Regions from separate parts of the Streptomyces sp. NPDC017943 genome, predicted to be linked through region 3. Evidence: riboswitches for the same ligand, from Rfam matches in the RefSeq annotation. Region 3 holds a riboswitch; each other region holds the start of a gene.
What was found. A riboswitch is a leader RNA that binds a small molecule or an ion and turns the genes downstream of it on or off. The one in region 3 is predicted to bind cyclic di-AMP.
Positions count from the first base shown of each region.

Region 1: another riboswitch for cyclic di-AMP. It lies ahead of ACH4C6_RS12840 (C40 family peptidase); the one in region 3 lies ahead of ACH4C6_RS08830 (peptidoglycan DD-metalloendopeptidase family protein).
Region 2: another riboswitch for cyclic di-AMP. It lies ahead of ACH4C6_RS19620 (M23 family metallopeptidase); the one in region 3 lies ahead of ACH4C6_RS08830 (peptidoglycan DD-metalloendopeptidase family protein).

Region 1 covers NZ_JBIRHH010000003.1:744,726-755,056, reverse strand. The annotation lists gene ACH4C6_RS12885 (class I SAM-dependent methyltransferase) at 1-137, opposite strand, end outside; gene bla (class A beta-lactamase) at 231-1,115, opposite strand; gene bioD (dethiobiotin synthase) at 1,325-2,050, opposite strand; gene ACH4C6_RS12870 (adenosylmethionine--8-amino-7-oxononanoate transaminase) at 2,052-3,332, opposite strand; gene bioB (biotin synthase BioB) at 3,325-4,608, opposite strand; gene ACH4C6_RS12860 (8-amino-7-oxononanoate synthase) at 4,759-5,886, shown strand; gene ACH4C6_RS12855 (DUF397 domain-containing protein) at 6,015-6,245, opposite strand; gene ACH4C6_RS12850 (helix-turn-helix domain-containing protein) at 6,255-7,115, opposite strand; gene ACH4C6_RS12845 (ATP-binding protein) at 7,330-7,788, shown strand; gene ACH4C6_RS12840 (C40 family peptidase) at 8,250-8,723, opposite strand; cyclic di-AMP (ydaO/yuaA leader) riboswitch at 8,727-8,939, opposite strand; gene ACH4C6_RS12835 (ABC transporter permease) at 9,860-10,331, opposite strand, start outside.
Region 2 covers NZ_JBIRHH010000005.1:593,647-603,977, reverse strand. The annotation lists gene ACH4C6_RS19625 (M16 family metallopeptidase) at 1-1,185, shown strand, start outside; cyclic di-AMP (ydaO/yuaA leader) riboswitch at 1,377-1,541, shown strand; gene ACH4C6_RS19620 (M23 family metallopeptidase) at 1,555-2,343, shown strand; gene ACH4C6_RS19615 (GntR family transcriptional regulator) at 2,538-3,233, shown strand; gene ACH4C6_RS19610 (HPr family phosphocarrier protein) at 3,431-3,712, opposite strand; gene ACH4C6_RS19605 (GNAT family N-acetyltransferase) at 3,894-6,803, shown strand; gene ACH4C6_RS19600 (DUF5998 family protein) at 6,878-7,465, shown strand; gene ACH4C6_RS19595 (alkaline phosphatase family protein) at 7,465-8,661, shown strand; gene ACH4C6_RS19590 (thymidine kinase) at 8,725-9,375, shown strand; gene ACH4C6_RS19585 (VOC family protein) at 9,437-10,240, opposite strand.
Region 3 covers NZ_JBIRHH010000002.1:853,226-863,556, reverse strand. The annotation lists gene ispG (flavodoxin-dependent (E)-4-hydroxy-3-methylbut-2-enyl-diphosphate synthase) at 1-903, shown strand, start outside; gene dxs (1-deoxy-D-xylulose-5-phosphate synthase) at 933-2,828, shown strand; gene ACH4C6_RS08850 (aspartate aminotransferase family protein) at 2,825-4,240, shown strand; gene ACH4C6_RS08845 (helix-turn-helix domain-containing protein) at 4,308-4,955, shown strand; gene ACH4C6_RS08840 (DUF6126 family protein) at 4,952-5,071, shown strand; gene ACH4C6_RS08835 (tyrosine-protein phosphatase) at 5,103-5,900, opposite strand; cyclic di-AMP (ydaO/yuaA leader) riboswitch at 6,396-6,557, shown strand; gene ACH4C6_RS08830 (peptidoglycan DD-metalloendopeptidase family protein) at 6,562-7,494, shown strand; gene ACH4C6_RS08825 (SGNH/GDSL hydrolase family protein) at 7,737-8,522, shown strand; gene ACH4C6_RS08820 (TetR/AcrR family transcriptional regulator) at 8,548-9,162, opposite strand; gene ACH4C6_RS08815 (Glu/Leu/Phe/Val dehydrogenase dimerization domain-containing protein) at 9,223-10,331, opposite strand, start outside.

The sequences.
Region 1 (10,331 bases), on a different contig from region 3:
AGTCCGCCGAGCAGCCGCTCGCGGACCCGGCCCATGCCCAGGCTGGTCTCCGCGCGGACACTGACCCGGGCGTAGCACCGGGCGAACAGCGGGTGGTGCACGACGTCCCGCGGCACCCGGCCGGACCGGAGCGGCATGGGGGACCTCCCTCGTGGAGCGGGCCTCACCCGAATTCTCCCCCGGACGGACTGGGCGCACCCCTCTTCGTGGCGGCCGGGGGAGCCGCCCGCTCAGGCGAGTTCTGCCGCCACCAACTCGGCCGCCCGGGCCACCAGCGGATTGTCCGCAGGGGCGTCCTCCTCGGGCTGGGTGGTGAGGACCGACAGGACGATCGGCGATCCGTCCGGCGGCCACACGACGCCCACGTCGTTGTTGCCGCCGTAGCGCCCGCCGCCGGTCTTGTCGGCGATCAGCCAGTCGGCGGGCAGCGCCTTGCGGAACTTCTCGCCGCTGGTGGTGTTGCGCAGCATCCAGTCCGTCAGCCGCGCCCGGTCGCACGGGTCGAGCGCGTCCCCGAGCACCAGACGCGCGTAGGTGAGGCCGATGGCTCGCGGGGAGGTCGTGTCGGTCTCGCGCCAGGGCTCGGCCGAGTTGAGTTCGGGCTCCCAGCGGTCCAGCCGCGTGACGCGGTCACCGACCGACCGGGCGAAACGCGTCACGGCTGCCGGTCCTCCCAGCTCCTTCAGCAGCAGGTTGCCTGCCGTGTTGTCGCTGAACCGGAGGGTGGCGTCGCACAGTTCGCCGACGGTCATCCCGGTGGCGACGTGCTGCTCGGTGATCGGGGAGTAGCCGGACCGCGTGACGTAGTCCTGGGTGTAGTGGATGCGCCGGGCCAGGAACGTGCCGTCGCGGTCGAGGTCGCGCAGGACGGCCGCCGCGGCCAGCGTCTTGAACAGCGAGGCCATCGGGAAGCGTTCGTCGGCCCGGTGCACGACCGTGCGGCCCGTGCGCAGGTTCCGGCCGTACACCCCCAGTCGGGCGGTGTGCTCCCGCTCCAACTGCCTCAGCCGCGCGGTGACGCCGCCGGAGCCGGTCGCGGCGCGGGCCGTTCCCCCGCCCAGCGCGAGGGCGGCGGCCGCACCCAGGGTGAGGGCGGTACGCCGGGACGGGAGCAGAGGTGTGGTGCGCACGGTGGTCACGGTGGTCCTTTCGGAGGAGCGAAAGAGCGCAGGAGCGGTGGGTGGGAGGAGCGGAGGGTGGGAGGTGCGGAGGTGATCGCCTGTGTGGTTCACCACGCGATCACGCCCGTGCGCGGTTTCACCGCCATGCCCACGCGACGCTCGCGCCCCCCGGTGGCCGCTTGCCGTCCCGGCCACCGGATCGCTCACACCTCCCGGGGAGCCTCCCGTGTGTGGAACGCCTCCGCGTCCCAGGTGCCGTCCAGACGCGGCGCCAGCCATCCCGGCGCCGACGACCGGAACTCGGCGGGGGACAGGCTCCCCGACCCGGCCGGGACCGCACCGAGCAGGGGCGCCCCGGCCACGTCCGGAAGGTCCGCGAGATTGCAGCGCGCGGCGAGGTCCGGCTCGGCGGGCCAGCTCCCGATCACCATTCCCGCCAGGTCCAGGCGGCGCCGCCGCAGCTCACGCGCCGTCAGCTCCGTGGTGTTGAGGGTGCCCAGGCCCGCCTGCACCACGACCAGCACCGGCGCCGACAGCAGCCCGGCCGCGTCCGCCAGCGTGCCGCCGGCCGCGTCGAACCGGACCAGCAGCCCGCCTGCGCCCTCCACCAGCACCAGGTCGTGCTCGGTGGCCAGCTTGGCGGCCGCCTCCGCGACCTCGTGCGGCCGCACCGGAGCCCGGCCGGCCCGGCGTGCGGCGGTGGCGGGGGCCAACGGCTCGGGGTAGCGAGCCAGTTCGGCCGTCGTCACCGGACCCGCCAGCCGGGCCACCTCCGCCGCGTCCCCGGGCTCGTCCGGCAGCACGCCGGTCTGCGCGGCCTTCAGCACGGCCACCGTACGTCCGGCCGCCAGCGCCGCCGCGGCGACGGCGGCTGTCACGACGGTCTTGCCGACCTCCGTGCCCGTACCCGTGATCATCAGTACCGGCATGTCATCCCTCCCGCGCCGCCGCGCACACCGCCCGCGCGATCCGCGCCAGGTCCGCGTCGCCCGTGACGTACGGCGGCATCGTGTAGATCAGATCGCGGAACGGCCGCAGCCACACACCCTCGCGCACGGCCGCCGCCGTGGCCGCCCGCATGTCCACGGCGTGGTCCAGCTGGACCACGCCGATGGCGCCCAGGACCCGTACGTCCGCGACGCCCGGGAACTCGGCGGCCGCGGCGAGCCCGTCGCGCAGTCCCGACTCGATCCGCTTGACCTCCGCGAGCCAGTCCTGCCCGAGCAGCAGCTCGATCGAGGCGCAGGCCACCGAGGCGGCGAGCGGGTTGCCCATGAAGGTCGGGCCGTGCGCGAGCACCGGCACCTCGCCGCGCGAGATGCCGTCGGCCACCCGCCCGGTGCACAGCGTCGCCGCCATCGTCAGATAGCCGCCGGTCAGCGCCTTGCCCACACACATCACATCGGGCGTGACCGCCGCGTGCCCCGCCGCGAACAGCGCGCCGGTACGGCCGAATCCGGTCGCGATCTCGTCGAACACCAGCAGCACGTCGTGCGCGTCGCACGCCTCGCGCAGCACCCGCAGATAGGCGGGGGAGTGGAACCGCATGCCGCCCGCGCCCTGCACCACCGGCTCGACGATCACCGCGGCCAGCTCGTCGGCGTGCTCGGCGATCAGCGAGCGCAGGTGCTCGGCGTAGGTCTCCTCGAACTCCGCCGGAGGCGGGTCGGCGAACACCTGGCGCGGGAGCACCCCGGCCCACAGCTCGTGCATCCCGCCCTCGGGGTCGCACACCGACATCGGCTGCCAGGTGTCCCCGTGGTAGCCGCCGCGCCAGGTCAGCAGCCGCCGCTTGCCGGGGCGGCCCAAGGAACGCCAGTACTGGAGGCACATCTTGACCGCCACCTCGACCGACACCGACCCGGAGTCGGCGAGGAAGACGTGCTCCAGCCCCTCCGGCGACATGTCGACAAGGTGCTTCGCCAGGCGGACGGCGGGCTCGTGGGTCAGCCCGCCGAACATCACGTGGCTCATCCGCCCGAGCTGCTCGCGGGCGGCCTCGTTCAGCACCGGGTGGTTGTACCCGTGGATCGCCGACCACCAGGAGGACATCCCGTCGACCAGCTCGCCCGAGCCGTCGGCCAGCCGCAGCCGCACCCCGCTCGCGGACTCCACGGCGAGGGGCTCCTGCCGCCCCGGCATGGGGCCGTACGGGTGCCAGACGTGCCGCCGGTCGAGCTCCAGCAGCTCGGGGACCGTCAGCTCAGGCATTGGGTGCGAGATCCGTCCCGGCACCCCGGCGGCGCACGGCGACCAGGTCCGTACGGGGACCGGCGGGAGCGGGCTCCGAAGGAGGAGCGGGCGCGGTCCCGGAGGGGGACGCGGCCTCGGTGGTGGACGCGGGCTCGTTGGTGGACGCGGGCTCGGAGGCGGGCGCGGAACCGCACACGCCCGCTCCCTCGGCCCCACCGGAACCGCACGCGCCCACGCCCTCGGCCGCCTCGGTACCGCAGCCGCCGCCACCGCTGCCGCAGCCGCCGCCGGCCCGGTGCTCGGGCAGGGTGACCTGGTCGGTGCCCTCCACCTCGAACCCGGCGTCCGCGATCATCTCCAGGTCGGCCTTTCCGGCCTGGCCCTCACTGGTGAGGTAGTCGCCCAGGAAGATCGAGTTGGCCAGGTGCAGGGCGAGCGGCTGCATGGTGCGCAGATGCACCTCGCGCCCGCCCGCGATCCGGACCTCCACGTCGGGGCAGACGAACCGCGTCATCGCGAGGATCCGGAGACACCGCTGCGGGGTGAGGTTCCATTCCTTGGCGAGCGGGGTGCCCTCGAAGGGGATCAGAAAGTTGACCGGAACGGAGTCGGGGTCCAGTTCGCGCAGCGAGAAGACGACGTCGACCAGGTCCTCGTCCGTCTCGCCCATGCCGGCGATCAGCCCCGAGCAGGCGGACAGCCCCGCCGCGTGCGCCTTGTTCACCGTGTCGACGCGGTCGGCGTAGGTGTGCGTGCTGGTGATGTCCCCGTACGTCGCCTCGGACGTGTTGAGGTTGTGGTTGTAGGCGTCCGCTCCCGCCTCGCGCAGCCGCTCCGCCTGGCCGTCGGAGAGCAGCCCCAGGCAGGCGCACACCTCGACGCCCTCGTTGTTCTCCTTGATCGCCTTGATCGTGTCGGAGACCCGGTCCACGTCGCGGTCGGTCGGGCCCCGTCCGCTGGCCACCAGGCACACCCGCTTGGCGCCTCCGGCCACCCCGGCCGCCGCCGCGTCGGACGCCTGATCCGGCTTGAGCCAGCTGTACTTCAGGATCCCGGCCGTGGAGCCGAGCCGCTGCGAACAGTACGAGCAGTCCTCCGGGCACAGGCCCGACTTCAGGTTGACGAGATAGTTGAGTTTCACCCGTCGGCCGAACCAGTGCCGGCGCACCTTCCCGGCCGCGGCCACCACATCGAGGAGGTCGTCGTCGGACGTCCGAAGGACGGCCAGTGCCTCGTCACGGGTCGGCGTCTCGCGCCGAAGCCCCTTGTCCACCAGCGTGTTCAGCAGGTCCATGAGAGCCGATCCTGTCCTACGGACCCGCTTCGGGCCAAGGAGACTTCACACAAGCAATCGGCTTCGACGTGTGGGTATTGCCACACTGTGACCCGCTGGTCGTCCCGCTAGTGTCTGTGCACTGCCTACAAAACCCGCGGAGGACCACCCATGGCGTTCGGCTGGCTCGACGAGCAGGCGCAGCGGCGCCGCAGCGCCGGACTCGTCCGGACGCTGCGCCCCCGCCCGGCCGATTCGCCCCTCCTCGATCTCGCGAGCAACGACTACCTCGGACTGGCCCACCACCCCGAGGTGGCCGAGGGGGCGGCCCGGGCGGCCCGGGTCTGGGGCGGCGGCGCCACCGGCTCCCGGCTCGTCACCGGCACCACCGAACTGCACGCCGAGCTGGAAGGCGAACTGGCCGATTTCTGCGGCTACGAGGCGGCTCTGGTCTTCTCCTCGGGATACGCCGCGAACCTCGCCGCCGTCACCGCGCTGGCCCCGCACGGCTCGCTGATCGTCTCCGACGCCGGCAACCACGCCTCGCTCATCGACGGCTGCCGGCTGGCCCGCGGCGCGACCCAGGTCGCCGCGCACGCCGAACCGGAGGCGGTGCGCAAGGCACTGAGGACACACGACGGACCCGCGATCGCCGTCTCCGACACCGTCTTCTCGGTCGACGGCGACGCCGCCCCGCTCACGGAACTGGCCCGCGTCTGCCGCGAGCACGGCGCCGGACTCGTCGTCGACGACGCCCACGGCCTGGGCGTCCTGGGGGAGGGCGGCCGGGGTGCGCCCCACGCGGCGGGTCTCGCGGGCGCCGAGGACGTCGTCACGACGGTCACCCTCTCGAAGTCGCTCGGCAGCCAGGGCGGAGCCGTCCTGGGTCCCGCGCGGGTCGTCGACCATCTCGTCAACGCGGCGCGGACGTTCATCTTCGACACGGGCCTGGCCCCCGCCGCGGCCGGGGCGGCCCTGTCGGCGCTGCGGCTGCTGCGCCGCGAGCCCGAACGGGCCGCCCGGGCCCGGGCGGTGGCGGGTGACCTGCACGCACGCCTGAGCGCCGCGGGTCTGGAGGCGGTACGCCCCGACGCCGCGGTGGTCTCGGTGCGGGCGCCCTCGGCCGAGGACGCGGTGCGCTGGGCGGCCGAATGCCGCGCGGCGGGCCTGGCCGTGGGCTGTTTCCGTCCTCCTTCCGTGCCCGACGGCATCTCCCGGCTCAGGCTGACCGCTCGCGCGGACTTGACCGGTGAACAGATCGAACGCGCTGTACGAGTGATCGGCGAGACGCGACCATGAGTCGGCGTGACACGGCCGTGCGTCGGCACGATGACGGACTGATCGGACGGGAGACGGGCCTCTTCAGCGGCTGAGGCAGCTGACGCAGCGCCTGAAGCGGCTGATCAAAAGAGCTTCACAGACGGGCTTCACAGACGGTCCAGGCCGGCGGTGAACCCCGCCCAGCTCCGCGGTGAGAAGAACAGCGCGGGCCCGTCCGGGGTCTTGGAGTCGCGCACGGCGAGCAGTCCGGCCCACGGCGGAGCGTCCGGACGCGCGGTCTCGACGCAGTTGTTCGCGCCGGTGCTGTAGCTGCTGCGCAGCCACCGCACACCGTGCAGTGCGCGGCTCGAGGGGACATGACGAGGCAGTGCACGCATGGTGCCTCCTTATGCGCCGGTGGATGTCCCGGCGATGAAATCCAACGAATCCTCGGGCGAAAGGGCGTGGATCAAAAGGGAGTTGAAGGCCTCCGTGTAGGCCCGGAGGTCTTCTTTCCGTTCGAGGTAGAGGCTACTCGTCAAGTGGTCGAGAACAACCACGTCCAGATCAGAAGTGCTCGAAAATGACAAGATAACGAAAGGTCCGGTCACCCCGATGTGCGCACCGGCGGCGAACGGCAGAACCTGAAGCCGTACGTGGGGCAGCCGCGCCGCCTCCACCAGCCGCTCCCGTTGCCGGGCCATGACCCCCGGGCCGCCCACCTCCCGGCGCAGCACCGCCTCGTCCAGGACGGCGCTCAACTCCAGCGGCGGATCTGCGCGCAGCACGTCCTGCCGGGCGAGGCGCACCTCCACGAGGGTGTCGAGCCGGTCCTCCGGCACGTTCCCCACCGCCGCCCTGGTCACCGCACGGGCGTACTCGGGCGTCTGGAGCAGGCCGGGGACGACGGTGGTCTCCAGCGTGCGCATCGCGGTGGCCTGGGACTCCAGGCTGATGAAGTCGCGGTAGGTCGGGGGCAGCACACCGCGGTAGGCGTGCCACCAGTGGTGCCGCCCGCCGCCGTCGTCCGAACCCGCCAACACCGCCAGCAGCTCGCGCAGTTGGGAATCGGCCACGCCGTAGGCGTCGAGCAGTAACCGCACGTCGGCCGGTTTCACCCCGCTCGTGCCGGTCTCGATCCGGCTGACCTTGGACTGGTGCCAGCCCACCAGCCGGGCCGCCTCACCGCTGGTCAGCCCCGCCGACGTGCGCAGGGCACGCAGTTCGGCGCCGAGTTTCCGGCGGCGCACCGCGGGACCGTGCTGCATGTGCTTCTCCTTACTCCTTCCGGACCACCCATATACGGTCTCGCGTCGCAGAGTTCACCGCTTCGGGCGACAGATATATGCATATCTTGGTGGATCGCCGTCCTTCGGGGGTGTTCTGGTGGCACTCTGGCGACGGAAGCACCAGTCCGGGACCGTACTCGAACCATCCGCGTGGTGTCGGACCACGGTGCCGTGGGAAAGGGACGACGTCGCCATGGCAGACCATCTGGAAGCATCCGTCACTCTGCCGAGCGATCCCGCCTCGGTCCCCGCGGCGCGCGCCTACGTGGTGGGCACGCTGGCGGAGTGGGGCCTGCCGGCCGACACGGAGGTGTCCGACACCGTCCGGCTGATCATCTCCGAACTGGCCACCAATGCCGTCCAGCACACCTTCGGTCAGTCGCCCACGTTCACGGTGGACGTCGTGCTCGACCGTGACGAGCACCTGCGCATCGGCGTCACGGACAGCCATCCGCGCCTTCCCAGGCGCCTGCCCGCCGCGGTCCAGCAGGACAACGGGCGCGGCCTGGTCATCATCCGGTGGCTGACCGCGGAATGCGGCGGCAAGCTGCGCATCCGGCCGACCCGGGAGGGCGGCAAGACCATCACGATCGAACTGCCCTGGACCATCCCGGCCCAGCCGGTACCGTCCCGGGGCCCTCAGGAACCCTAGAACTCCGACGGACCTCCGCGGACGGCGCCCGATCACCCTTCGCTCGGCCCCCCGGGCGGCCCCCGGGACCCCGTCGCGCTCGGCGACGCCTTGCCGGGGCCTCCGTGCGCGCTCTGAGGGAGCCGGGCTGCCGAGGCGGCTGCGTCACCGCGCGCCGCTCGGGCGCGGGCACCGCCGCGGCGGCCCGGCCCGGCGCACCAGCCGCGGCAGCAGCCCTCAGGCCGGCGCAGACCACGAAGGTGGCCCCACCCGCCGCGATCCCGGCCTTGCGGCCCGTGGTCACGTCCACCACCAGCAGGGCCGAGGTGCTGAAGGCGAAAGCGCGAGGTGAAGGCCAGTGACGGCAGGAAGGCGAAAAGAATCTGCACGTCCGTCTGGGTGACCTCACGGGTAACCGTCCGAGCCGCCTTCACGCCCGCGGCGTGCGGCGGCGCGTCAGGACGCCGCCGCACGCCGGGCGGTCACTTCACGCGCCCGTACCAGACACTCTTGGTCCAGATCTTCTGCAGTCGCACCACGTCCCCGGTCTTGGGGGAGTGCCACAGCTTGTTCTTACCCGCGTAGATACCGACGTGGTACACGTTCTTGCCCGAGTGGAAGAAGACCAGGTCCCCGGCCTTACGGCTCTTGGCGGAGATGTGGCGCGTCTTGTTGTACTGCTGGGCGGCCGTGCGCGGCAGCTTCTTGCCCGCCTTCTTGAACGAGTACAGCGTCAGCCCGGAGCAGTCGAACCGGTGCGGACCGGTGGCCCCGTACTTGTACGGCGATCCCTTCTTCGAGGCCGCGATCTGGAGTGCCTTGGTCGCCGGGGTGGCTGCCGCGGCCTCGGACGAGAAGCCGGGCGCCACTATCGAGCCGCCGACGGCGGCGATGGTGAGAGCCGAGGCCGTACCGGCACGGGCCATGAGCGACGGGACACGATTGAGCGCAGTCATGCGCAACCCTTCGTCAGCCGCCTGTGAAGGATGACCTGTCGGATTCGGGCTGGCGAAGTTGCCCGGCCGCTGACGCGGCTTCACCCCAAGGGCTGCTCGGACCCGGTCATGGCGTGACCGTCCCGGCGACCCGTCGTGCTTGGGTCCTCCACTCCTGCCGATCCACTCCTGTCGACCGGTCATCCGGGCGGCGGCAGGACTCGGCGTCCGCCCGGATCGCCCCGCCGCTGTGGCGGGGGCTTGTCGTCAGTCAGGGATCTTGACTCATGGCTGTCCCGAAATCCCAACGGAACCGAGGATTTGTGTTGTTACTCACCACTCACCCGTTCGGGTGGACACGTCTGTGTTCGAGCCGCCGTCCACCCCACCGTGGACGGTCCGACCAGGGAGGGAATGTCCAATTCCGCCCTGCGGCCAGGCCCGTTGCGCAACTTCAGCCACCCGAAGTCCGGACGCGTGTCTACTCCGAACAGGGGTACGCCATTTGGTCGGTTTCGACTCGGAGTCGGACGTTCCGCCGGTCGGCGTGTTCCGGGTGGTGCACCCCCCTCAACTGGCGGACCGCGGCGGAAGGGTGACGCGGGCGGTGCGCGGCTCGCCGTCCCGAGCGCGTCGGGACGCGGTCCGGCGTGGCGGCACGCGATTCCGTCTTCCCCCGTTGGTGCATCAGGGTGAGCGCGACACGCCGAGTTGGCCCGTCCGAGGAGGTCGACGACGCCGAGGTAACGACCGATCAGCTCGGCCTTCCCCGAGCCGCGGGGGCCGGTTCCCGCCCGGCCCTCCCTCGCCCGCCCTCGCCCTCCCTCGACCGGGTCGGCTCCTCCACCCGCACCAAGGGATCACCGGCCGCCCGCTCACCGGCTCTGCCGCTCGCCCGCTCGGCCGGCCCGGCTGACGGAGCACCAGGAGCGCGCCGGGAGCACGGCGTGCCGGCACGCCGGGGTTGTGGGCCGCATCGGTACCTGCGGTCGCGGGCGGCCCTTCCCCGGCGAGGTTCGTCGCGCCCCCGCAAGAACCCCCGCAGGGCCCGGTGCCGGACTCCGCAGGAGCACGGCAGGACCGTGCACCCCCGTCCGCTACAGCGGGGATGCACGGTCGTCCGGGTGCCGTCGTCCGGCGACGGCCGTCGCCTGCGGTCAGCCGACCGTCGCGAGGTCGCGCCGGTCCTCGGCGGGGGCGCCGTCCTTCTTGCGGGCGCGCAGGGTGCTGCCGAGCAGGACGGCCCCCAGTCCCAGCGCCGCCCACCAGGCCAGGGTGAGCACCGGCCCGGTCGCCGCGGCGCCGTCGAAGTAGGACACCGAGCGCAGCAGCGACGTACCCGCGCCCGGCGGCAGCCACTGGCCGATCGCCCCGGCCGGCTCCGGGAGCATCTGCGGGGCCGAGGTGGCTCCGGAGAAGGGGTTGCCCAGCAGCATCACCAGGGCCGCCCCGAGTCCTGTGCCGGCGGGGCCGATCAGGGCGGCGAGACCCGCGACGGCCGCACCGACGGCCAGGGTGGACAGACCGAGCGCCGAGGCTTCCACCCACCAGTCGCCGGCGAGGGCGCCGAGCCAGCTGTCCGCGATCCCGGCGGCGACCGCACCCACCGCGGCGGACACCGCGAGCAGT
Region 2 (10,331 bases), on a different contig from region 3:
GCCACGATCATGGCGCGGGCCTTCTCGGAGGGCACCGACAAGCACTCCGCGGAGGAGTTCGCGGCCGAACTGGAGCGCGCGGGCGCCACCCTGGACGCGCACGCCGACCACCCCGGGGTCCGGATCAGCCTGGAGGTCCCGGCCTCCCGGCTCGAGAAGGGGCTCGGCCTGCTGGCCGACGCCCTGAGGGCGCCCGCGTTCGCGGACAGCGAGATCGAGCGGCTGGTCCGCAACCGCCTCGACGAGATCCCGCACGAGCTGGCCAATCCCTCGCGCCGGGCCGCCAAGGAGTTGTCCCGGCAGCTGTTCCCGGCGGACTCGCGCATGTCGCGGCCCCGGCAGGGTGGCGAGGAGACCGTCGCCGCGATCGACTCCGCGGCCGTACGCGGCTTCTACGAGAAGCACGTCCGGCCCGCCACGGCCACCGCCGTCGTCGTCGGCGACCTCACCGGCATCGACCTCGACGCCCTGCTCGGTGACACGCTGGGCGCCTGGACCGGCTCCCGTGCCGAGCCGCGTCCGGTGCCGCCGGTCACCGCGGACGACCGGGGCCGGGTCGTCATCGTCCACCGCCCGGGCGCCGTCCAGACGCAGCTGCTCATCGGCCGCACCGGCCCGGACCGGCACGACCGCGTCTGGCCCGCCCAGGTGCTCGGCACGTACTGCCTCGGCGGCACCCTGACGTCCCGTCTGGACCGCGTGCTGCGCGAGGAGAAGGGCTACACCTACGGGGTGCGGGCGTTCGCCCAGGTCCTGCGGTCCGCCCCGGACGGCACCGGTGCCTCGATGCTCGCCATCAGCGGTTCGGTGGACACGCCCAACACCGGTCCCGCCCTGCAGGACCTGTGGACCGTGCTGCGCACCCTGGCGGCCGAGGGGCTGACCGACGCCGAGCGGGACGTCGCCGTGCAGAACCTGGTCGGCGTCGCGCCGCTGAAGTACGAGACGGCGGCGGCCGTCGCCTCCACGCTGGCCGACCAGGTCGAGCAGCACCTGCCCGACGACTACCAGGCCGCGCTGTACCGGCAGCTCGCCGCGACCGGCACCGTGGAGGCCACCGCGGCGGTCGTCAGCGCCTTCCCCGTGGACCGCCTGGTGACCGTGCTCGTCGGTGACGCGACGCAGATCAAGGCGCCCGTCGAGGCCCTCGGCATCGGCGAAGTCTCGGTCGTCACCGCGGAGTAGGGCACACGCGCGCGGGAGCCCTGGTTGTCATCGAAGGCACCAGGGCTCCCTTATGCCCGAATTGGTACGGAGGAGGCCTGTCTGCCCTGTGGGATGCGCTACAAAAGGCGGGTTTCGTTTGGGAATTGAAAGCGGTGCCGCTTAGCGTCATCCGGGCTGTTCGTCAGGCAGTGCGCCGCACCCGCGGCACCGGACAGTCATCGCCGAGTCCCCGTACGGCGCGAGCCAGGGGAGCCGGGGACCCAACCGCAGTCCCTGGGGTGAATCGGACGCCCGCGCGAGCCGCGAGGGGGTCCGTAGGAGACCTTCCTGCTCCGAACCCGTCAGCTAACCCGGTAGGCGAGAAGGAAGGAAAGGACCAGCCACTTCATGGCGTTCACCCGCGCCACCGGGAAGCACCGTCGCCCCAGCCGCCTCCAGCGCGGCACGGCCCGTGCGGCGGGCGTCGCGGCTCTCGCCACGACCGGCGTCATCGGCACCGTGGCCGCTCCGGCCGCCTTCGCCGCCGAGCCGGCTCCCGAGCAGACCGGTCTCACCCCCGTCGTCACCATGGGCGACACCGTCGCCGAGCAGATCGACGCCCAGGCCGTCGCGCAGAAGCAGGCGGCCGAGGAGGCCGCCGCGAAGAAGAAGGCCGAGGAGGCCGCGCGCGAGCGGGCCGCCGAGGCGGCCAAGAAGGCCAAGGAAGCCGCCGAGAAGGCGCGCGAGGCCAAGGAGCGCGCCGCCCGCGAGGCCGAGCGCAAGCGCCTGAACACCTTCGTGTCCCCGATCTCCGGCTCGTACGTGTCGACCAGCTACCAGGCCAGCAGTGGCCTGTGGTCCTCCGGCAGCCACACCGGCGTCGACTTCCACGCCGCGACCGGCACCTCGGTCCACTCCGTCGGCGCCGGTACGGTCGTCGAGGCCGGCTGGGGCGGCGCGTACGGCAACCAGGTCGTGATCAAGATGAACGACGGCACGTACACCCAGTACGGCCACCTGTCGTCCATCGGCGTCTCGGTCGGCCAGCAGGTCACCCCCGGTCAGCAGATCGGCCTGTCCGGCGCGACCGGCAACGTCACCGGCCCGCACCTGCACTTCGAGGCCCGCACGAGCCCCGAGTACGGCTCCGACATGGACCCCGTCGCCTACCTCCGCTCGCACGGCGTCAACCTCTGACGTCACCCCGAGTTCCGTGAAAGCCCCGGCCCGCAGGCCGGGGCTTTTCGCGTCCCGGACGGCTCGTCGTCCAAAAACTTCTCCCTGATTTCCGTCCGCCGCCGGAAAGTGCGGCACATTGCCATAGAGTCACTCGCAATGAAGCCGTGGACTGCGCGTCGGCGTTTTCCCCGGGAATCAGACGGAGGTCGGTCATGCGCATTCCCGCGCACTCGGTGTGCACCGCCATCCGGGACGACATCGTCGCCGGCGTCCACGCGCGCGGGGCCCGGCTCACCGAGGAGCTGCTGGCCCGCCGCTACGGCGTCTCCCGCGTCCCCGTGCGGGAGGCCCTGCGCACCCTGGAGGCCGAGGGCTTCGTGGTGACCAGACGGCACGCGGGCGCCTGCGTCGCCGAACCCACCGAGCAGGAGGCCGCCGACCTGCTGCAGATGCGGCTGCTGCTGGAGCCGCTCGGCGCGGCCCGGGCCGCGCAGCGCCGCACCGAGGCCCATCTCAAGGTCCTGCGCGGCCTGGTCCGGCTGGGCCGGGAGCGGGCGCGCCAGGGCGGCGGCGACGACCTGCGCTCCCTGGACGGCTGGTTCCACGAGACGCTGGCCCAGGCCTGCGGGAGCCCCGCGCTGACCGCGGTGCTCACCCAGCTCCGGCACAAGATCGCCTGGATGTACACGGTCGAGGCGCCGCCCGGCCCGGTGGAGTCGTGGAACGAGCACGGCGCGATCGTGGACGCCGTGGCGCGCGGCGACGGCGAGCGCGCGCGGGCGGCCGCGGCCCTGCACGTCGAGCGCGCGACCGCCGCCCACCGCCTGCGGTCCGGCTCGGCCGGGGAGCGCGCCGGGCGCGTGAGGAACTCGCAACATCCCGTCAACACGGCGAGCCCGCGGATTTAACGCGGAAGCCGTATACAAAGAGCGGGGAATTTCCCGAGGGCCGGAATTCTGTATGTCCGCCGCCCTGTTCCTGAAAATGCGGCCTCCCGCGCATGCGGCCGTGCGTGTGCGTGCACGGAAATGCAGCCCCGAAATGCGAAGGGCCCATCCGGTCGACACCGAATGGGCCCCGCACGCGCCGGAGAGGCGCTCTCACATCAGACGGTCTCGGGCAGTTCCTCGAGACCCTCGGCAACCAGCTTGGCCAGCCGGTCCAGAGCGGCGTCCGCGCCCTCGGCGTCGGAGGCGAGGACGATCTCCTCGCCGCCCTGGGCGCCCAGGCCCAGGACGGCCAGCATCGAGGCCGCGTTGACGGGGTTGCCGTCAGCCTTGGCGATCGTCACCGGGACGCCTGTGGCCGTGGCGGCTCGGACGAAGATGGAGGCGGGGCGGGCGTGGAGGCCCTCGGCCCAGCCGACGTTGACGCGGCGCTCAGCCATGTGTTGCTGCCCTTCGGTGTTCCGGGTTGTCTAGACCAGTTTCCCACACGTGAAGCCCACCAGGAGCGGCCCTGTCGTGCCACCGCCCCGGGGCGGAGATCGGATCGCGGCCTCGACCCGACCGACGCCCTCCACAGACTGCCCCGCGCCGCTGTCGGACGCGAGCCGTACTCTGGGGCCCATGCAGACCTCGCCGGACCGGCACGAGTACCCCGCCCACTGGGAGGCCGACGTGGTGCTGCGCGACGGTGGCACCGCACGCATCCGGCCCATCACCGTCGATGACGCCGATCGCCTCGTCAGCTTCTACGAGCAGGTCTCCGACGAGTCGAAGTACTACCGCTTCTTCGCGCCGTACCCTCGCCTGTCCGCCAAGGACGTCCACCGCTTCACGCACCACGACTTCGTGGACCGGGTGGGACTCGCGGCCACGGTCGGCGGCGAGTTCATCGCCACCGTACGCTACGACCGCATCGGCGCCGACGGAACGCCCGCGTCCGCCCCCGCCGACGAGGCCGAGGTCGCCTTCCTCGTCCAGGACGCCCACCAGGGCCGCGGAGTCGCCTCCGCCCTGCTCGAGCACATCGCCGCGGTCGCCCGGGAGCGCGGCATCCGCCGCTTCGCCGCCGAGGTGCTGCCCGCGAACACCAAGATGATCAAGGTGTTCACGGACGCCGGGTACACCCAGAAGCGCAGCTTCGAGGACGGCGTGGTCCGTCTGGAGTTCGACCTCGAACCCACCGACCGCTCCCTGGCCGTGCAGTACGCGCGCGAGCATCGCGCGGAGGCCCGCTCGGTGCAGCGGCTGCTGGCGCCCGGCTCGGTCGCCGTCATCGGCGCGGGACGCACCCCCGGCGGCGTGGGGCGCAGCGTCCTCGGCAACATCCGCGACGCCGGCTACACCGGCCGCCTGTACGCCGTGAACAGGGCCCTGCCCGACGAGCAGAAGGAACTCGACGGGGTGCCCGCCCACCGGTCGGTGCGCGACATCGACGGCCCGGTCGACCTCGCGGTCGTCGCCGTGCCCGCCGAGCACGTGCCCGAGGTCGTTGCCGAGTGCGGCGAACACGGGGTGCAGGGACTGGTCGTGGTGTCCGCCGGCTACGCCGAGAGCGGGCTCGAAGGGCGCGAGCGCCAGCGTGCGCTCGTCCGGCAGGCCCGCACGTACGGCATGCGCATCATCGGGCCCAACGCCTTCGGCGTCATCAACACCTCGCCCCGGGTGCGGCTCAACGCCTCCCTAGCCCCCGAGGTGCCGCGCCCGGGCCGCATCGGGATGTTCGCCCAGTCCGGTGCCATCGGCGTGGCCCTGCTGTCCCGGCTGCACCGGCGCGGCGGCGGCGTCACGGGCGTGACCGGCGTGTCCACGTTCGTCTCCTCCGGCAACCGCGCGGACGTCTCCGGCAACGACGTCCTGCAGTACTGGTACGAGGACCCCGACACCGACGTGGTCCTGATGTACCTGGAGTCCATCGGCAACCCCCGCAAGTTCACCCGCCTCGCCCGCCGCACCGCCGCCGCCAAGCCCCTGGTCGTCGTCCAGGGCGCCCGGCACGGCGCCGCCCCCCAGGGGCACGCCGTGCGGGCGACGCGCCTGCCGCACGCGACCGTCTCGGCCCTGCTGCGGCAGGCCGGGGTGATACGCGTCGACACCATCACCGACCTGGTGGACGCGGGCCTGCTGCTGGCGCGCCAGCCACTGCCCGCCGGACCCCGGGTGGCGATCCTCGGCAACTCGGAGTCGCTCGGCCTGCTCACCTACGACGCGTGCCTGGCCGAGGGCCTGCGGCCGCACCCGCCGCAGGACCTCACCACGGCGGCGTCGGCGGCGGACTTCCACGCGGCCCTGTCCCGCGCGCTCGCCGACGACCGCTGCGACGCGGTCGTCGTCACCGCCATCCCGGCGGTGGGGGAGGGCTCCGTCGCCGACGCGGCCCTCGCGCAGGCCCTGCGCTCCGCGACGGCCGCGGCCCCGTCCAAGCCGGTCCTCGTCGTGCACGTGGAACTGGGCGGTCTTGCCGCGGCCCTGTCGGCGGCGGCCAGCACGGCCCCGCAGGCCAGGACCGACGACGCACCGCAGGCCGCTCCCCACCGGACGGCCCCGGACCCGCGACCGGCACCCACGGAGGAGCCCCGCACGACCGGGGCCCAATCCCGCACACCCGGGTACGAACCCCCGGCGGCCCCCGAGGCGGCCCCCGAGGCGGCCCCCGAGGCGGCGGACGGCGCCCACCTCATCCCCGCCTACCCCGCCGCGGAGCGCGCCGTCCGCGCCCTCGCCCAGGCCGTCGCCTACGCACAGTGGCGGCGCGACGCCGCCGACCCGGGCAGGGTGCCCGAGTACGACGACATCGACGTGAAGGGCGCCGCCGCGCTGATCGACGGCCTGCTCACGCGCGGGCAGAGCCCCGCCCTCGGCCCGGACGAGGCGTGTGACCTCCTCGGCCACTACGGCATCGAGGTCCACCGCTCCCTGCCCGCCCCGACACCCGACGCGGCCGCCGAGGCCGCCCGCAGGCTCGGCTACCCGGTGGCGCTGAAGGCCACCGCCCCGCACCTCCGGCACCGGGCCGACCTGGGCGGGGTACGCCTCGACCTCACGGACGAGGAGCAACTGCGCCGCTCGTACGCGGAGTTGACCGAGATGTTCGGCGCCGCCGAGGAGCTGCGCCCGGTCGTGCAGAGCATGGCACCGCGCGGTGTGGACGTCGTCGTACGGGCCGTGATCGACCCCGCGGCCGGGGCGGTGCTCTCCTTCGGGCTCGCCGGGGCCGCCTCCCAGCTGCTCGGGGACACCGCCCACCGGCTGATCCCGGTCACCGACCGCGAGGCGCACTCACTGGTGCGGTCGATCCGCACCGCGCCCCTGCTGTTCGGCTGGCGCGGCTCGGCCCCGGCCGACACCCGCGCCCTGGAGGAGCTGCTGCTGCGCGTGTCCCGGCTGGTGGACGACCACCCCGAGGTCGTCGCGGTCACCCTGGAACCGGTGGTCGTCGCCTCGCACGGGCTGAGCGTCCTGGGCGCCTCCGTCCGTCTCGCACCGCCGCCCGCCCGGGACGACCTGGGCCCGAGGACCCTCCCCGCGTACTGACGAGGACCCTCCCCGCCCACTGACGCGGGGCGAGCGGTGCCTCGCAGTCAGTGGTCCCCCGTAGGATGGGCGTCATGGCCAAGACCAGTACGACGACCCAGGGGCTGCGGGCGGCGATCGAGCGCAGCGGCTACTACCCGGCCCTCGTGGCCGAGGCGGTGGAGGCCGCCGTGGGCGGCGAGCCCATCCGGTCGTACCTGGTCCACCAGGAGACGACGTTCGACCAGAACGAGGTGCGCCGGCACGTCACGGTGCTCGTCCTCACGGACCACCGCTTCATCGTCAGCCACACCGACGAGCAGGCCGCCGACAGCACCTCCCCGACGCCCTACGCCACGACGTCGACGGAGTCCGTGAAGATCGGCCGCATCTCGTCGATCGTGGTCAGCCGCGTGGTCGCCAACCCGGAGTCGTACAAGCCGGGCACCCTGCCGCGCGAGGTCGTCCTCACCATCGGCTGGGGCGCCGTCTCCCGGATCGACCTGGAGCCGGCGGCCTGTGGCGACCCCAACTGCGAGGCGGACCACGGCTACACGGGCAACTCCACGGCGGACGACCTCAGCCTGCGCGTGAGCGAGGCCGGGGACGGACCGGAGACCGTGCGCGAGGCCCTCGCCTTCGCGCAGGCCCTCTCCGAGGCGACCGCGGACACCACCCGCTGATGTCCCATCCCACGACGGCCTGGGACCCCCATCCCGAACCGCTCACCGTCGCCTCCGCGCCCGCACCCGAGTACGGCAGCGGATCGCTCGCCGACCTCCTGCCCACCCTGGCCGCCGGCCTGGACGTGCCGGGCATGACCGCCGCGATCACCGAGCTGACCCCGGCCGACCGCAACTGCGTGTTCCTGATCGACGGCCTCGGCTGGGAGCAGCTCAAGGCGCACCCGGAGGAGGCGCCGTTCATGGCGTCCCTGCTCGCCACCTCGCGCGGCGGCACCGGACGCCCCCTGACCGCCGGATACCCCGCGACGACGGCGACCTCCCTCGCCTCGGTCGGCACCGGGCTGCCGCCCGGCGCGCACGGCCTGCCCGGCTACACCGTGCGCAACCCGGACACCGGCGAGCTGATGAACCAGCTGCGCTGGCAGCCCTGGACCCCGCCCGGCTCCTGGCAGCCGTACCCGACGGTCTTCCAACTGGCGCACCAGGCGGGGGTGCACGCCGCGCAGGTGTCGTCCCCCACCTTCGAGAACACCCCGCTGACGAAGGTCGCGCTCAGCGGCGGCCGGTTCCTCGGGCGGCTGTCCGGCGAGGACCGCGTCGACCTCGCGGCCGAGCAACTGGCCGCGGGCGACCGCTCCCTGGTCTACACGTACTTCGCCGAGGTCGACGGAGCCGGTCACCGCTTCGGCGTGGACTCCGACGCCTGGCGCGGCCAGCTCATGTACGCCGACCGCCTGGTCCAGCGCCTGGCCGAGCAACTGCCGCCGCGCAGCGCTCTCTACGTCACCGCCGACCACGGCATGGTCGACGTGCCGTTCGACGAGCAGCACCGCATCGACTTCGACGAGGACTGGGAGCTGAGCGCGGGCGTCGCCCTGCTCGGCGGCGAGGGCCGCGCCCGGCACGTGTACGCGGTGCCCGGTGCCGCGAACGACGTCCTGACCTGCTGGCGCGAGGTGCTCGGCGAGCAGTTCTGGGTCGCCTCACGCGACGAGGCCGTCGCGGCGGGCTGGTTCGGCCCGCAGATCGACGAACGTGTGTACCACCGGCTCGGTGACGTGATCGCCGCCGCCCGCGACGACGTGCTGCTCATCGCCTCCGAGCGGGAGCCCAAGGAGTCGGCGATGGTCGGCAACCACGGTTCGATGACCCCCGCCGAGCAACTGGTCCCCCTGCTCGAAGTACGCTCCTGACGTCCCCGCCGCCGGACCGGCCCGTCCGGCCGGCCCCACCCGCCGAAAGGTGCTCGACCCGACATGCCCGAGCTGGTGTTCTTCTCCGGAACGATGGATTGCGGGAAGTCGACACTGGCTCTCCAGATCGAGCACAACCGCTCCGCCCGCGGTCTGCAGGGCATGATCTTCTCCCGTGACGACCGGGCGGGCGAGGGCAAGCTCTCCTCCCGCCTCGGCCTGGTCACGGACGCGGTGGAGGTCGAGGACGGCCAGGACCTGTACGCCTACCTCGTCGACCACCTGTCCCAGGGCGGCCGTGCCGACTACGTGATCGCCGACGAGGCGCAGTTCCTCTCGCCCGAGCAGATCGACCAACTCGCGCGCGTGGTCGACGACCTGAGCCTGGACGTCTACGCCTTCGGCATCACGACCGACTTCCGCTCCAAGCTGTTCCCCGGCTCGCAGCGGCTGGTGGAACTGGCCGACCGGGTGGAGGTGCTGCAGGTGGAGGCCCTGTGCTGGTGCGGCGCCCGGGCCACGCACAACGCCCGCACGATAGGCGGCGTCATGGTCGTCGAGGGCGCCCAGGTCGTCGTCGGCGACGTCACCCACTCCGCCGACGAGATCGGCTACGAGGTCCTGTGCCGCCGCCACCACCGGCGCCGCCTGACCGCGGCGTCGGCCAGAGCGGCGGCCCTGTCCCCGGACGTGCTGCCGGTGTCGTCCGCCTGACGGGACACCGGCCGGGACGCGGCAACCGGTCGGCGCACCGTCGCTCGTGCCCCCTGCGCCGTCAGCCCGGCGGCTGCAACAGCGCGAACCGCGCCCCCTCCGGATCCGCCACCGCCGCCACCCGCCCCTGCGCCGTGTCGTGCACCGGCCCGAGCACCTGCCCGCCCAGGTGCACGACATGGTCCGCGGCGTCGGACACGTCCGTGACCTGGAAGTACGTGACCCAGTGCGGCCCCCGGTCGCGGGGCAGGACCCGGCCCAGGCCGTGGATCCCGGCGACGGGCCGGCCGCCCAGCTGCAACGTGACGTAGTCGAAGTCGGCGGAGACCACCGGCTCCTCCTCGTGGCCGAACACCGTCCGGTAGAACTTGGCGACGGTCGCGGACTCGAAGGTCAGCAACTCGTTCCACGCGGGGGCGCCCGCGACACCGGAGACGGCCGTGCCGAGGTGCGCGGCGGCCTGCCAGACACCGAACACGGCGCCCGAGGGGTCGGCACCGATGGCCAGCCGCCCTGCGTCGGCCGCGTCCAGGGGGCCCACGCCGATCGTGCCGCCGCGGCTGCGCACGGTGTCGGCTGTCAGGTCCACGTCGTCCGAGGCGAAGTAGGGCGTCCACGCGACGGGCAGATGGCGGTCCGGAGGCAGCCGGCCGATGCCCGCCACCTCGCGCCCGTCGAGCAGGGCGCGCACGTACGGGCCGAGTTGCTGCGGCCCGGGACGGAACTCCCAGCCGAACAGCGCCCCGTAGAACTCCTCCGTCGCGTCAAGGCCGTGCACCATCAGGCTCACCCAGCAGGGTGCGCCGGGCGTGTGCCGATCGGGCGCTGCGCCGTTCCGGCGGGCGGACCCCCGTGCGTCGGTCATCGTCACTCTCTTCTCGGCCTCGCGGTGGCCGTGCTCTCCGCAGCCTGCGTGGGGCATGCCCTGTGGGGCGGCCCTGCCCGGGAGAATGCCC
Region 3 (10,331 bases):
GCCCGCAAGTCGCAGATCCCGGTGATCGCGGACATCCACTTCCAGCCCAAGTACGTCTTCGCGGCCATCGAGGCCGGCTGCGCGGCCGTACGCGTCAACCCCGGCAACATCAAGCAGTTCGACGACAAGGTCAAGGAGATCGCCCGGGCCGCCCGCGACCACGGCACCCCGATCCGCATCGGCGTCAACGCCGGGTCGCTCGACCGGCGGCTGCTGCGGAAGCACGGCAGGGCGACCCCCGAGGCGCTCGTGGAGAGCGCCCTGTGGGAGGCGTCCCTGTTCGAGGAGCACGGCTTCCGCGACCTGAAGATCTCCGTCAAGCACAACGACCCGGTCGTGATGATCGAGGCGTACCGCCAGCTCGCCGGGAGCTGTGACCATCCGCTGCACCTGGGAGTGACCGAGGCGGGACCGGCGTTCCAGGGCACGATCAAGTCGGCCGTGGCCTTCGGGGCGCTGCTGTCCCAGGGGATCGGCGACACCATCCGGGTGTCGCTGTCCGCGCCGCCCGCCGAGGAGGTCAAGGTCGGCATCCAGATCCTGCAGTCCCTCGGGCTGCGGGAACGCCGGCTGGAGATCGTCTCCTGCCCCTCCTGCGGACGCGCCCAGGTCGACGTGTACAAGCTGGCCGAAGAGGTCACCGCCGGGCTGGAGGGCATGGAGGTGCCGCTGCGCGTCGCCGTCATGGGGTGCGTGGTCAACGGGCCCGGCGAGGCCCGGGAGGCCGATCTGGGCGTGGCCTCCGGCAACGGGAAGGGGCAGATCTTCGTCAAGGGGCAGGTCGTCCGGACCGTGCCCGAGTCGAGGATCGTCGAGACGCTGATCGACGAGGCGATGAGACTCGCCGAGCAGCTGGAGCAGGACGGCGTGGGGCCGGGGGAGCCTGCCGTCACCGTGAGCTGAGCAGCACGGAAACCGAAGGGGGCCCGTAAGTGACGATCCTGGAGAGCATCCGCGGACCACGCGACCTGAAGGCGCTGTCCGAGGCGGAGTTGAGCGCACTGTCCGCGGAGATCCGGGAGTTCCTGGTGCACGCGGTCGCCAGGACCGGGGGCCACCTGGGCCCCAACCTGGGCGTGGTGGAGCTGACCCTGGCCCTGCACCGGGTCTTCGCGTCGCCGGCCGACCGCATCCTGTGGGACACCGGCCACCAGGCGTACGTGCACAAGCTGGTCACCGGCCGGCAGGACTTCTCCAAGCTGCGCGGCAAGGGCGGCCTGTCCGGCTACCCCTCGCGGGAGGAGTCCGAGCACGACGTCATCGAGAACAGCCACGCCTCCACCGCCCTCGGCTGGGCCGACGGGCTCGCCAAGGCACGCGAGGTGCGGGGCGGGAAGGGCCACGTCGTCGCGGTCGTCGGCGACGGGGCGCTCACCGGCGGCATGGCCTGGGAGGCCCTCAACAACATCGCGGCCGCCCGGAACCGGCCGCTGATCATCGTGGTCAACGACAACGAGCGCTCCTACGCCCCGACCATCGGCGGGCTCGCCGACCACCTCGCCACTCTGCGCACCACCGACGGCTACGAGCGGGTCCTGGCCTGGGGCAAGGACGTGCTCCAGGGCACGCCCCTGGTGGGCGGCACCCTCTACGAGGCCCTGCACGGTGCGAAGAAGGGCTTCAAGGACGCCTTCGCCCCGCAGGGCCTGTTCGAGGACCTGGGCCTGAAGTACGTCGGCCCGATCGACGGCCACGACATCGGGGCCGTGGAGTCCGCGCTGCGGCGCGCGAAGCGCTTCCACGGGCCGGTGCTCGTGCACTGCCTCACGGAGAAGGGCCGGGGCTTCGAGCCCGCCCTCGCCCACGAGGAGGACCACTTCCACACCGTCGGCGTCATGGACCCGCTCACCTGCGCCCCGTTGGCGCCGGCGGGCGGCCCCTCCTGGACGTCCGTGTTCGGCGAGGAGATCGTGCGGATCGGCGAGGAGCGACAGGACGTGGTGGCGATCACCGCCGCCATGCTGCACCCGGTCGGCCTCGGCGCGTTCGCCGCGCGGTTCCCGGAGCGGGTGTGGGACGTCGGCATCGCCGAGCAGCACGCGGCCGTCTCGGCTGCGGGCCTGGCGACGGGGGGACTGCACCCGGTCGTCGCCGTCTACGCCACGTTCCTCAACCGCGCCTTCGACCAGCTGCTGATGGACGTGGCCCTGCACCGCTGCGGGGTGACCTTCGTCCTGGACCGGGCCGGGGTCACCGGCGTCGACGGGGCCTCGCACAACGGCATGTGGGACCTGTCCGTCCTGCAGGTCGTGCCCGGACTGCGCATCGCCGCGCCCCGGGACGCCGACCAGCTGCGGGCCCAGCTGCGCGAGGCGGTCGCCGTGGACGACGCGCCGACCCTGGTCCGCTTCCCGAAGGAGTCGGTGGGGCCGCGCATCCCGGCGATCGACAGGGTGGGGGGAACCGACGTCCTGCACCGGGCGCCGGACCCGCGCGTGCTGCTGGTGGCGGTCGGTGTGATGGCGTCCGTCTGCCTGCGGGCCGCCGAGCTGCTCGAGGCCCGCGGCATCGGCTGCACCGTCGTCGACCCCCGCTGGGTGAAGCCCGTCGACCCCGCGCTGCCGGCCCTGGCCGCCGAGCACGACCTGGTCGCCGTCGTCGAGGACAACAGCCGGGCCGCCGGCGTGGGCTCGGCCGTGGCGCTGGCCCTCGGGGATGCGGAGGTCGACGTGCCCGTGCGGCGCTTCGGCATCCCGGAGCAGTTCCTCGCGCACGCCAAGCGCGGCGAGGTGCTGGCCGACATCGGCCTGACCCCCGTCGAGATCGCCGGACGGATCAGCGCGAGTCTGACCGTCAAGGAAGAGCAGTCCAAGGAGTCACAGGAATGACCACCGCCGAATCCGCGTCGGAGTCGTCGCAGGCCGGGGAGTTCGACCTCGGCGCGCTGCTGGCCGAGCGCGGGGCCGAGCGCTACGAGCTGCACACCCGGTACCTCAACCACCAGCTCCCGCGCATGCTGCACACCATCGGCTTCGACAAGGTCTACGAGCGCGCCGAGGGCGCCTACTTCTACGACGCGGACGGCAACGACTACCTGGACATGCTCGCCGGGTTCGGGGTGATGGGGCTCGGCCGCCACCACCCCGTCGTCCGCAAGGCGCTGCACGAGGTCCTCGACGCCTCTCTCGCCGACCTGACCCGCTTCGACTGCCAGCCGCTGCCCGGCCTGCTGGCCGAGAAGCTGCTGGCGCACAGCCCGCACCTGGACCGGGTGTTCTTCGGCAACAGCGGCACCGAGGCGGTCGAGGGGGCACTGAAGTTCGCCCGGTTCGTCACCGGCAGGCCCAGGGTCCTGTACTGCGCGCACGCCTTCCACGGCCTGACCACCGGCGCGCTGTCCGTCAACGGCGAGTCCGCCTTCCGCGACGGCTTCGCCCCGCTGCTGCCCGACACGGCCGTGCCGCTCGGCGACCTCGACGCGCTGGAGCGGGAGCTGGACAAGGGCGACGTCGCGGCCCTGATCGTCGAGCCGATCCAGGGCAAGGGCGTGCTGGAGGGCCCGCCCGGCTGGCTGCGGGCCGCGCAGGAGCTGCTCCACCGGCGCGGGGCCCTGCTCATCGCCGACGAGGTGCAGACGGGCCTCGGCCGTACCGGGGACTTCTACGGCTACCAGCACGAGGACGGCGTGGAACCGGACCTGGTGTGCGTGGCGAAGGCACTGTCGGGCGGCTACGTCCCCGTCGGCGCCACCCTCGGCAAGGAGTGGATCTTCAAGAAGGTCTACTCGTCCATGGACCGGGTTCTGGTCCACTCGGCGAGCTTCGGGTCCAACGCCCAGGCCATGGCGGCCGGCCTGGCGGTGCTGTCGGTGATGGAGAACGAGCAGATCGTCGCGGGCGTACGGGCCACCGGCGAGCTGCTCAGGTCCCGGCTCGCGGCGCTCACCGACCGCTACGAGATGCTCGCCGAGGTGCGCGGCCGGGGGCTGATGATCGGCATCGAGTTCGGCCGTCCGAAGTCGCTGAAGCTGCGCAGCCGCTGGGCCATGCTCCAGGCGGCGCGCAAGGGGCTGTTCGCGCAGATGGTCGTGGTGCCGCTGCTGCGGAAGCACCGGATCCTCACCCAGGTCTCCGGCGACCACATGGAGGTGATCAAGCTGATCCCGCCGCTGATCATCGGGGAGCGGGAGGTGGACCGGTTCGTCGAGGCGTTCACGGCCGTGATGGACGACGCCCACGACGGCGGACTGATGTGGGACTTCGGCAAGACCCTCGTCAAGCAGGCGGTCGCCAACCGCTGAATCCGGCCCGCTTTGCCTGAGAGGCAAGAAATTTGCCGCACAGGCAAACCTGCGGCTGAATGGAGGCATGAGCTCCTCCGAGAGCGAGCGGCCGCCAGCGGCCGGCTCGCCGGCCGAACCGGCCCCCGGCGCCCTGCCGGCCGCGGTCGCCCCGCAGCTGCGGGCGCTGCGGCGGCAGGCCTCCCTGACGCTGGAGGCCGCGGCCCGCGCCGCCGGGCTGTCGCCCGCGCATCTGTCCCGGCTGGAGACCGGCCGGCGCCAGCCCTCCCTGCCGATGCTGCTGGCACTCGCCCGCATCTACGGTACGACGGTCTCCGAACTGCTCGGCGAGACGGTCGCCGAACGGGACTCCGTCATCCGCGCCGCCGCCATGGAACCCACCGCGGCGGGCGGCTGGACCTACTGGCAGGCCGGCGCCCCCGGCCGCGGGATGCAGGCCCTGCGCGTCCACGTCCCCTTCGGCTCTCAGGGCGACATCGTGCGCGTCCACCCCGGGGAGGAGTGGCTGCACGTGCTGCGGGGCCGGCTGCGGCTGCGCCTGGCCGACACCCTGCACCGGCTGGCGCCCGGCGACAGCGCCCACTTCGACTCGCTGACCCCGCACCGCATCGCCGCCGAGGACCACGACGGCGTCGACCTGCTCTTCGTGCACACCCTGCTGCAGAGCCCCACGGCCGCCCTGTGCCTGGGCCCCAACCCTGGAGAGACGACATGAGCGACTTGGAGGAGAAGTTCCCCCGGGCCCTGTGGGTGCGCCTGCTGGTCTACCTGATCCTGGGACACGTCTTCGCCGCCTTCATCTACCTGCTGTTCGAGGTCGGGGCGAAGTAGATCGCGGCCGGGGCCGGGGTCCGGGAGGTCCTCAGTCCAGCAGCCGCTCGCGCAGCCGCTCCCGGGTCTCGGGAGCGAGCCCCAGCCCCTGCTCCAGATAGGCGTCGACCCCGCCCCAGGTCTCCTCGATCGTGTCGAAGGCGGCCGTCAGGTACTCGGCGCGCGCGTCGAACAGGGGGCTGAGCAGTTCCATGACCTCGGGGGAGTAGGCCGAGGCGTGCGAGCTGCTGCGGTGGACCTTGTAGCGGCGGTGCTTGGCGTTCGACTTCAGGTAGTCGTCGACGATCGCCTCCCGCTCGACGCCCACCGCCAGCAGCGTCACCGCCACCGACAGCCCCGCGCGGTCCTTGCCGGCCGCGCAGTGCATCAGCGCCGGGACGCTGTCCTGCGCCAGGGCGTGCAGGACCCGGGAGTGCTCGCCGGTGCGGTCCTTGACGATCGAGCGGTACGAGGCGATCATCCGGGCCGCGCCCTTGCCGTCGGCCAGGATCGCGCGCAACTGGTCCAGGTCGCCGTCGCGGACCATCGTCCAGAACTCGGCGCCGTCGGCCGGGTCGCTCAGGGGCAGGTTCACGTTGCGCACGCCCGGCAGCGTGACGTCCGGCCCCTCCAGCTTCTGGTCGGCCGCGTTGCGGAAGTCGAAGATCGTGTGCAGGCCCAGTCCGGCCAGGAAGGCGGCGTCCTCCCCGGTCGCGTGCGCGAGGTGGCCGCTGCGGAACAGCACGCCCGGGCGCACCCGCCGTCCGTCCACCGTCGGCAGTCCGCCGACGTCGCGGAAATTGCGCACTCCGGTCAGCTCGGGCTCCGTCGACGGGACCTGCTGTGTCACGAGGGCTCCTCCCCATCGGTGCCGCCGCCGCGGCTCGCCGGCGGGCACCACCCGACGATACGACATGCCTGCCTGGGGCAATCAGGTGTCCACAGCCGTCACCGGCGTCCCGGCACCCGAGGGGCGGGCGACGGGGCGGTGGCCGTCCGGGTGCCGGGATCGTCGTCCATGTTGAGCGGAAGTGGCAGTTTGGTCCGAATGAGGCGCTTCGGCCGCTTCGCCACAACGTGCCCTGGTCGGCGCCGAGATGGGGAGAGGGGGCGTGACCATCGTCATATCCGTGACGATGTGTTGTCGCCATGTGCACGTAATTCGGGCAATTATCCGGGACATTGGGAAAAGCGGAAGATCGTGGATCCACGCTCGGTGACGGCGGAGAACACCGGTGCCTCAGGGAAAACACCGTCACGCGCAACCACAGGCTTGTCCCTTCGCGTCCCGGTCGCTTACGTTCCACACCGATCCGGACGGACGCCTAATCCTGCCGCCGCCCGGTGCCCGCACCCACTGACCCGACGTACGGCAGGAGCGGGGGACCCACAGGTACGACGCCTGTTCCGGTTCCCGGAACGGCTTGGGGTTCAGTCGCGCCACGGCGCGGCCGGGCATCTCCAGCCCGCACCCGACAGCTCACCTCGCAGGCGACGGAGAGGAATTCGCCATGCCCGCGAAGGGTAAGCACCGCCGTCCCAAGACCCAGCGTTTCACCCGCTCCATCGCCGTCGCCGGCACCGGCGGCGCCGCTCTCGCGCTCCCGCTGATGGGAGCCGCCGGCGCCCACGCCGCCACCCCGCAGACGGCTCCGGACAAGGCGGTCCAGTCCGCTCCGGCCCCGGAGAAGAAGGCCGCCGAGAAGACCGCCGGTGCCCGCACGTACACCGTGAAGGCCGGCGACTACCTCGCGAGGATCGCCGCCGACCAGCACGTCAGCGGTGGCTGGAAGAAGCTGTACGCGGACAACCGCGACGCCGTCGGCGACGACCCGTCGCTGATCCACCCGGGCCTGAAGCTCTCCCTCGGCAAGAAGGCCGCCGCGAGCCAGGCCCCGGCGAAGCCCGCCCCCAAGGCCTCGGCGGAGAAGCCCGCGAAGAAGTCCGCCGCCGAGTCCTCCGCGGACACCTCCGCCAAGGCCGGCACCGCCGCGAAGCCGGCCGCCGCCGCGCCCGCCGCCCAGGGCAATGCCAGTGGCTTCTCGCTGCCGGTGGACGGCGCGTCCGTCGGCACCCCCTACCGCATGTCCGGCAGCATGTGGTCCAGCGGCTACCACACCGGTGTCGACTTCGTCGTCCCGACCGGCACCTCCCTCAAGGCCGTCGGCGCGGGCACGGTCGTCTCCGCCGGCTGGGGCGGCGCGTACGGCAACCAGGTCGTCATCAAGCTCAGCGACGGCAACTACGCCCAGTACGCCCACCTGTCGCAGCTGTCCGTCTCGGCCGGCCAGACCGTGACCGCCGGGCAGCAGATCGGCCTGTCGGGCGCGACCGGCAACGTCACCGGACCGCACCTGCACTTCGAGATCCGCACCACGCCCGACTACGGCTCGGACGTGGACCCGGTCGCCTACCTGCGCTCGCACGGCGTCTCCGTCGGCTGACCGACCGCACCCCACCTGCCTGACACGCCGCCGAAGGCCGGACCCGAACGACCGGGTCCGGCCTTCGGCGTGTGGCGAGCACCCCCAACGCCCCCGTGGACATGCGTATTCCGGAGTTGACCAACCCTTGGGGAGTGGCCTTTCTCACCGCCCGTCAAGCCCTGCCTACGGTCGCGTAGGTCACATTCGAGGGTGAATCATGAACGGCTGTGGCAGACGATTCGAAGAGTGACAGCAAAGCAGTGATCGGGTCGTACGTGGCGCTGGGGGACAGCTTCACCGAGGGCGTCGGCGACCCCGGCCCCGACGGGGCGTTCGTCGGCTGGGCCGACCGGTTCGCCGTCCTGCTCGCCGACCTGAGGCCCGAGGGCGACTTCCGGTACGCGAACCTCGCCGTGCGCGGCAAGCTCCTCGACCAGATCGTGGCGGACCAGGTGCCGCGGGCCGTCGAACTGGCCCCGGACCTCGTCTCGTTCTGCGCCGGGGGCAACGACATCATCCGGCCCGGCACCGACCCCGACGAGGTGGCCGAGCGCTTCGAGCGGGCGCTGCTGCGGCTCACCGCCGCGGCCGGCACGGTGATGGTGACGACCGGGTTCGACACCCGGGGCGTGCCCGTGCTCAAGCACCTGCGCGGCAAGATCGCCACCTACAACGGACACGTCCGGGCCATCGCCGACCGGTACGGCTGCCCGGTGCTCGACCTGTGGTCCCTGCGCAGTGTCCAGGACCGCCGGGCCTGGGACGCCGACCGGCTGCACCTGTCTCCCGAGGGGCACACACGGGTGGCGCTCCGCGCGGGCCAGGTGATGGGCCTCGACGTGCCCGCCGACCCCGAGCAGGTCTGGCCGCCGCTGCCGCCGCGCGGGGCGTTCGACATGCGGCGCGACAACGTCCAGTGGGCGCGCGAGTTCCTGGTGCCGTGGATCGGGCGCCGGCTGCGCGGGCAGTCCTCCGGCGACCACGTGACGGCCAAGGGGGCCCTGTCCCCGGACGACATCCGGATGCGGATCGCGCCCGTGGCGTGAGACCCGCGCCGGGCGGGCCGGACCGCTACCCGGCGGGCGACGCGGCCGGTTCCAGGCCCAGTTCCCGGGCCAGGGCCTCGTCCGCCCACTGCTGGGCGCGGGCCCGGGGGACCGACCCGGGGTAGGACGTCAGCTGGACGGCGAGGCCGTCGAGGAGGGCGGTGAGGCGGAAGGCGGCCCCCGGGGGATCGGGGCAGGGGAACTCGCCGGCCGCCACGCCCTCCGCGATGACCTCGGCCAGGGCGGCCTTCCACCGCCGGTCGAGATCCTCGGTGACCTCCCGCAGCGCCGGCTCGCGCAACGCGGCCGCCCAGCCCTCGATCCACAGGCGCCAGCCCTTGGCCTGGCCGGTCGGCGCGTACCACCGCACGGCCGACCGCAGCCGGCGCAGCGCCGGTGACCGGCGGCCGAGCAGCCTGCGCAGGTGCGCGAGGTCGGCCTCGGCGGCGTGCCGGAACGCGGCGGCGACCAACTGCTCCTTCGAGGAGAAGTGGTAGAGCACCAGCGCGTTGCTCACCCCGAGCGCCGAGGCCACGTCGGCGATCCTGACCGCCGCCACGCCCCGCGCCTCGATCTGCTCGATGGCGGCCCGCAACAGCTCCCCGCGCCGCTCCGCGACACTCAACCGGACTCTCGTCACACCGTCACCCTATCCACGCGGGCACGGCCCCCGGCGTACGGATCCGGCCGGTCCCGCACGTCAGCGGTGCCAGCCGAACCGGTGCGCCAGCTCCGGCAGCCGGTCCGCCGCGAGCGCGTGCGCGGCGGACCGGGGCGTGGTCCCGCCGGCCTGCGCGCGGGTCAGCGTCCGCTCCACCAGGTCGCGCATCGCACGGCGGATGTGCGCGAACGCCTCCTCGGCGTCGGGGCCGACGTCCCCGAAGAGGGTCCACCACCACCAGGCGTTCGTCCCGGAGTTGACCACGACGTCCGGCAGCACCGTCACGCCCCGCGCGGCCAGCAGGGGCTCCGCCTCCGCCGTGACGGGCATGTTGGCCGCCTCCACGACCCAGCGGGCGGTGATCCGGGCCTGGTTCTCCGCGTCGATCGCGTACGACACGGCCGCCGGCACGAGCACCTCCGCGTCGGCCGACAGCCAGGCGCCGCCGGGCAGTTCGAGGTCGCCGGGGCGCAACACCGAACGGTCGACCGTGCCGTGGGCGTCACGGGCGGCGAGCAGGGCCTCGACGTCCAGCCCCGCCGGGTTGGCGATCGTGCCCTTCAGGTCGGCGACGGCCACGACCGGCAGACCCGCGCGGGAGAGGAACCGGGCCGTGGCCCCGCCCATGGTGCCCAGCCCCTGCAACGCCACCCGGGTCCCCGCGTAGGGCACCGCGGCCCGGTCCAGCGCGGTCAGCGCCGCCTCGGCCACCCCGCAGCCGCCGACCAGCTCGTCGAGGCCGATGCCGTCCACCTCGAGGGCGAAGGCGTCCGCCAACCGGCGCCGCGCCGCCGCCTCGTCCTCCAGCAGCGGGTACACCGCCTGGATCGAGGAGACGAGACCCGCCTCGGCGGCGGCCCGGTCCACCACGTCCTGACCGAGTCCGAGGTCCTCGCCCGTCGTCCAGAAGCTCTCGATGTACGGGCGCATCGCCCGCAGGTACCGCACCAGGAGCGGGTACGCCTCCGGGTCCCGCGGGTCGCAGTCGATGCCGCCCTTGGCGCCGCCGAGCGGGACGTAGCGGCCCGCGGGGTCGTAGTGCAGGGCCTCCTTCAGCGTCATGCCGCGGGCCAGACCCGTCACCTCGTCCAGGGTGCAGCCGGGCCGCATCCGCAGGCCGCCGCTGGCGACACCGCGCACCAGCCGGT